One region of the Vibrio nomapromontoriensis genome, then DNA from elsewhere that is predicted to be linked to it. Evidence: predicted binding sites of a transcription regulator. Region 1 holds the regulator's gene; the other holds the start of a gene.
What was found. The regulator CRP, encoded in region 1, controls carbon source genes, mostly activating them, when cyclic AMP is high. The targets are predictions, from matches to a motif close to TGTGANNNNNNTCACA.

Region 1 (3,431 bases):
AATGGACGTAGAGATCCGTAAAGCGAAAGAACAAGGAAAGCACATCAGTTATTTTGGCCCCCAAGCGAATGACTTTCCTGCACTCGAAACCTTCTTTAAAAACTACGGGCAAAACGGAGTGGGTCAATTTAGACGTTACCTGCATACGTTTGATGAAGCGGTCCCTTACAATCAAATGCCCGGGACTTTTACGCCTTGGCAGGATTTACCAGAAAACTCCGATGTTTTATTTTATGAAGGTTTGCATGGCGGCGTCGTTGATGGTGCAATCAATGCCGCTCAGCATGTTGATCTACTGATTGGCATGGTACCTATCGTCAACCTTGAGTGGATTCAAAAGTTCGTACGCGATACGCGTGACAGAGGTCACTCTCGCGAAGCGGTGACCGACTCAATCGTACGTTCAATGGATGACTACCTAAGCTACATTACCCCGCAGTTTTCGCGCACTCATATCAACTTTCAGCGCGTACCGACTGTCGACACCTCAAACCCACTCAATGCCAAAGGAATCCCAAGCCTTGATGAAAGTTTTGTGGTCATTCGCTTACGAGGGATAAAAAATGTCGACTATCCTTACCTGCTTGCCATGATAGATGGATCGTTTATGTCACGTCACAACACCATTGTCGTGCCTGGTGGAAAAATGAGCTTTGCGATGGAATTAATCGTCCGACCTATACTACAGCAGTTAATAGAAACAGGGAAAATAGGTTAGTTTTTTGCGCCTAAACTTAGATGATTTTTTATACCGTGATCATGTGCACAGTTTTGTATAGAAAAATGGTCTGATGACACGATTAAAATCAAGAAAGTCCGCGCAAAAAAGGATACTATTTCTTTGAAACAGAAGATCGCTTGCGCCATCTTCAAAGTGCTTTTATGCTAGTAAGTCCTAACACAATGGACTTGCTATTATATATGGAAAGCAGCAAGCATACCCTGCAGAGGAAGTAAGAAATATGGTTCTAGGTAAACCTCAAACCGACCCAACGCTAGAGTGGTTCCTTTCACATTGTCATATTCACAAGTACCCTTCAAAAAGCACGTTGATTCATGCGGGCGAGAAGGCAGAAACACTTTACTACATCGTAAAAGGTTCTGTTGCTGTACTTATTAAAGATGAAGAAGGCAAAGAGATGATCTTGTCTTACCTTAACCAAGGTGACTTCATCGGTGAACTAGGCCTATTTGAAGAAGACCAAGAACGTACAGCGTGGGTGCGAGCTAAATCACCTTGTGAAGTGGCTGAGATTTCATTTAAGAAATTCCGTCAACTTATCCAAGTTAACCCTGATATTCTCATGCGCTTATCTTCTCAGATGGCAAGTCGCCTACAAGTGACAAGCCAGAAAGTGGGTGACCTTGCGTTCCTTGACGTAACGGGTCGTATTGCTCAGACGCTACTTAACCTAGCGAAACAACCTGATGCAATGACTCACCCTGACGGCATGCAAATCAAGATTACTCGTCAAGAAATCGGCCAAATCGTTGGTTGTTCTCGTGAGACAGTAGGACGTATTCTTAAGATGCTGGAAGAGCAGAACCTTATTTCTGCTCACGGTAAGACTATTGTGGTCTACGGCACTCGTTAATCGACGCCTTTAGATACTCAAAAAGCCACCGCAAGGTGGCTTTTTTATTAGACGTTAACTCTGATAACCTATTGATGCGTGCTCTCAAAAATCTTATCGGCTGACGCTGCGACAAAGCCTTGATAATACTTGTTGTCGTTCATTTTGTAGCGCTTAGCAAATTCATAAAAACCACCAGGTATCTGCTGTTCCCCATCTGAAAATGATACGCCCACTTTGTCTGCCATCGTCGAAGATTGCTCAAGAAGGACCTCTGGCGATCCTTTCACTTCACCACCAGACTCATTGATATCAAAACCTGCTTGGCGCAAATAGTTATTGACCTCACTCACTTCTCCAAAACGATTAAGCTGATTCACACTAACAGTAAAGTGGTTGGCACCAAAACCATGTGCAGCAAGCCAAGAAGCATACTCACTCTCTTTGGCTAACGTTTGATAATCGTCATAACTGAGCGCCCACATACGTCCACCAAACAGAAAGTCTTCAGCGGCCAACTGCAAGTTATCTACTTGGCTAACGAGTTTTGCCACAATGGCTTGCAGCTCTGCTGAGCACTGTTCAACGCGAAGCTCACTAATAAACACTTTCGGCAATGACTCATCACTATGTTGTAGGTGAATCGCAGACAGTTTTTTCGCTGCAAAGTCATACTCACCCGCTTGTTGATAACCAAGCTTAAGAAACGGTTTTGCCAATATTTCAATGCCCACGGGCGAGAGATTAAAGGTACGCAACGCGATATGATCATTGATCAGTGCCTCCCCCTCTTTCAACAACGCCTGTACTTTTGCTGCTGAAGGACATAATCGCTGAGTGTAGTCTTGCCACAACTGCTCAAATAATTGTTCTGCCGTCATCTTTTGCTCCTTAAAGATCGAGACCTGGGCTTAATGTCGCAGGCAGCACTGTTTGCTCCCCTTCCATCGACGCCATCGGGTAAGCGCAGTAATCTGCCGCATAATAAGCGCTTGGTCGCAAGTTACCTGACGCACCCGGACCACCAAATGGTGCATCACCACTTGCTCCGGTTAGCTGACGGTTGCGATTCACAATACCTGCGCGAATATGGTCAACAAAATACAGCCACTCATCATCATTGGTTGAAATCAGGCCCGCCGATAAACCAAATCGAGTGTCATTAGCAAGCTCAACAGCTTGTGGTAGCGTTTCGTAACGCACAAGCTGCAATAATGGGCCGAAGTATTCTTCATCCGGTAACGTCGCTATTGCCGTGGCATCGATCAAACCTGGCGTCACAAACGCGGCCTGTAATTGTTTCGATTCCACTAAGCTCTTGCCACCTAGCGATTGCAGCGCCGCTTGTGCCTGAATAATATGCTGAGCAGCCTGCATGGAAATCTGCGGCCCCATGAAAGGCGCAGGCGTGGCGAATGGCTCATCAATCCGAATCTTGGCTATCGCGGCCACTAATGCGTCAACAAGTTGGTCACCTTTATCGCCAAACGGCACATACAAACGACGTGCACAGGTACAACGCTGTCCGGCACTAATATAAGCAGATTGGATAATAGTGTAGACCGTCGCATCAAGCTCACCATAAGCGTCACTCACAACCAACGGGTTGTTGCCGCCCATTTCCAAGGCCAACATTTTGTCAGGCTGACCGGCAAATTGACGATGTAATACGTGCCCAGTATTCGCGCTACCAGTAAACAACACCCCATCAATGCCTTTAGCGTCAGCCAAAGCAATGCCGGTTTCTTTACCGCCTTGCACAAGGTTAATCACACCATCTGGTAACCCAGCTTCTTGCCAGAGTTGCATGGCAAGTTCACCCACTAACGGGGTTTGTTCTGAAGGCTTAAACACCAC
Region 2 (3,431 bases), on a different contig from region 1:
TGCTGATTGTATCAGCTTTTTACTGGCCTCAGGAACTGTAATCTGTAGAAATGGATTGCCGCCTTTACGTTCTATATATTCTGCATGTGCTTGTTCAATTGGTGAAGTTGGTACCCCAAATGGTATTTTGGTAATAATGAGGTTCTCAAGTAACTCTCCGGGCAAATCCAAGCCTTCGGAAAAGCTGCCGGTGCCAAAAAGCACACTGGTTTTACCGCATTGAGTCAGCGTTTTATGTTTATTTAGAATTTCTGTGCGTGATGATTCGCCTTGGATTTGCAGGTGCCAGCCTTTTAAGGCAAATTTTCCTTTAATGTCGTTCGCTACTTGGTTCATCTGCCAATAGGAAGAAAATAGCACCAGATTGCTCTTGCCATCGGCGATGTACTGCATCAATTTCTCTTTCAGCTCATCAGTAAACGGACTCGCTTGTGGTTCGTACTTCATTTTTGGCACGATAAGTTCCGCCTGATTGGCGTAATCAAAAGGGGATGCCAGTGCTAAGAACTGAACGCCGTCTTCTTCCTTTTGGCTAATGCCACTTTGGTGACAAAAGAAAGAAAAAGAATTTAGTGCTCGCATTGTTGCCGAGACTAACACCGCGCCAACACAACGAGACCAAATTTGCTGGTCGAGCTGCCAACCCACTTCTAAAGGCGATACGCTAATAATATGGTCGCTATCGCGTTCTTTGCTTTGTTCAATCCAACGCGCAAGTGGCGCGCCTTTTTCTTTTTTAGGCTCACTCATAAGTCGCCATACGGCGGCGAGGTTTTCAAACCTTTGAATATAAAAGCCTAGCTCTGCGAGTGCGGGCTCGGCAAGTTTAGCGGCAATTTCGCCATCTTTGAGGCGTTCTGAAATCAAATCCGCAATTTTACCAGAGGCTTGTGAGCCTTTTTGAGTGATAGATTTGAGATCTTTAGCTTGGGTTTCAAGCCACGTAGGCAGTTCGCCATCTTCAAATCGGCAATAACTTTCTTCAAAGGTTAGCGATGAACAGAAGGTGTTTACTTCACCCAGTATTGGAATAAGTTGCTGAATGGAGTCTTGCAATTCATTGCGAAAACGACCAATGCGTTTTTCATCTGCCAGTCCAGAGAATTTCGATACGGCTTGGTTTAGTCGCTCTAACCAACTCACGGCCCCTTTTAATGTCGATGAGGCTGAAGCGTGGTCTCTGGCGACATGAGGTAAGTGGTGGGCTTCATCAAAGATATAAATGGTGTTTTCTGGTTCAGGCAAAATCACCCCGCCGCCCAGATCTGCGTCAGCCATGACTAAGCTATGGTTGGCAATAATGACATCATTTTTGTCCAGCTCTGAACGTGCTTTGGCAAAAGGGCACTGTCTGTGCGCAGGCAGCCCACTATTGCAGCTGTGCTTTTCACTGACAATGGTCTGCCAAATGGCATCATCAATAGGAGCGGGCCATGAATCACGATCACCATTCCATTTATTCTGTGACAGCTTCTCGTACATATCGTGGAGTTGTTTGATATCACTTTTTTTCGGTTTGGACTCAAACATGGCAAGCTGGCTGTTATCGGCATCTGCTTCGCCAGCGCCGCATGCCACCGCCAACTTTTCGGCGCAGCAATAGCGCTGGCGACCTTTAGCAATAATAAAAGAGAAGTTTTGGTCAGTAATACGTCGAAACAGAGGCAAGTCTTTATCAAGTAACTGCTCTTGTAGTGCCACCGTTGCAGTAGAGATGACTATTTTGCGATTGTTTTGTACCGCGATAGGAATCGCTGCCATTAAATAAGACAGACTTTTACCAATTCCTGTCCCTGCCTCCGCAACAATAATACGCGTCGACTTGTGATATTGACCAAGCAACGTCTTGGCAATTTCAGAAACAAGATAGTTTTGCGCGCGTCTAGGAACGAAGTTATCCAGTTGATGTTGCAGGTTTTGATAACTTTGACGAATTGATGATTGTATTTTACTGGTTGTCATACTGTGATCCAAATTGCAGTGCGGCGATGATAGCACACTTCGATTGGTGACATTCAGAGATTCTCATCATCACTTTACGGTGATAGTTTTGATCAATGTCACAAAAACAGAGTGAACTTTCATAAAGCCATATATCTTTCAATGGTCAAAAAATATAAAACCCCAAAAAAGACATTTGGTTGGTGGATTGTTCTCATTGTTGTGCGATTAATTTGCTCCTGTTGGAGTTTTTACCTGATTGATGTGCAGATTTTAGTGTCGGGGTTGCACTATATGAGTGCTTTTAAAGTTTGCGGTGTATCACATGCTGTTTTGTAACCCGTTGATTTATCGGTATTTAGAGTGATTTACTTATTTTTTTTAGGGTGTTTGACATTGTCTTATATCTTTTGCATTCTTGATTTCGAGATTTAACGACGCTGAAACGACTTAGGAACAAAAGGTTGTTGTTCTAAAAAATGATTTTGGCGCGATATATATTAAAAAAGGGAACCGAAAGGGAATTCCCATCTAATGAAAAGGCAGTGGATTATCATGAAAAAGACTCTAGTAGCTCTAGCAGTATTGGCAGCAGGTTCTGCGCAAGCAGGTATCGAAATCTATAACCAAGACAAAGTGACGGTTAACCTAAAAGGTGACATCGAAGTTGTTTACTTGAAAGGTGTTGCAGATGGTGCATCAACTAAACAAGAAATCCAAGATGCGGATTTTGGTTTTGACACACGTTACGCAATCAACGATGACTTACAATTTGGTGCGTACTGGGAATTTGACGGTGCGAACAGCAGCGTAACTAAAGGTACGAGCACAGCAGCTCACGCTGGTAACACGTACGTAGCACTATACTCTCAAGCTGCTGGCTCTTTGAAAGTTGGTCGTCTAGATACTATTCTTGATGACGCTGGTGTTGGGTCTGATTATCAATTTGGTGTGAACTCTTTCTTCTCTAACGGGTCTCCGTTTGGTGGCGACGAAGCAATCCGTTACGATATCGATACTGGTAGCTTTTACGGTGGGATCGCGTATAAGCAAGATAAAAACAAAAACAACAAGCTAGGTGAAGACGGTAACATGGTTGACGCAAAAGTTGGTTACAGAGTAGCTGATTTTGACTTCACTGGTTTTTATGCTATGGCCGACTTTAAAGGTGCTGGTGCTAATTTTGCTGGTCTTTCAGATGCAGGTCATATCGACACCGAAGGTAAAGAAAATCTTTACGCTGTAGAAGCTCGTTGGGCTGGCGTAGAAAATCTTAACCTAGAATTGGGTTACTATAACATAAAATTGGATCCAGCATTTGCGGATGAAGATTTTACTAACCAAACATTCGCCTTTGCTGCTGATTATACGGTAAATCAATTCGTATTTGCTGGCGGCATTAGCCAATCTAACTACGACCAAGCTATTACCGACGTAGCAAACAACGTTAGTTATGATAAAGTAAACAGTTGGTTTGTTAACGTAGGTTA

Region 2: the regulator CRP is predicted to act here: its motif matches at 2,050-2,065, upstream of dinG (ATP-dependent DNA helicase DinG).

The regions. Positions count from the first base shown of each region.
Region 1 covers NZ_JAKJSS010000017.1:104,943-108,373, reverse strand. The annotation lists gene L4D05_RS20390 (phosphoribulokinase) at 1-718, shown strand, start outside; gene crp (cAMP-activated global transcriptional regulator CRP) at 963-1,595, shown strand; gene L4D05_RS20380 (DUF1338 domain-containing protein) at 1,664-2,455, opposite strand; gene astD (succinylglutamate-semialdehyde dehydrogenase) at 2,466-3,431, opposite strand, start outside.
Region 2 covers NZ_JAKJSS010000007.1:572,166-575,596, reverse strand. The annotation lists gene dinG (ATP-dependent DNA helicase DinG) at 1-1,962, opposite strand, end outside; gene L4D05_RS06690 (porin) at 2,497-3,431, shown strand, end outside.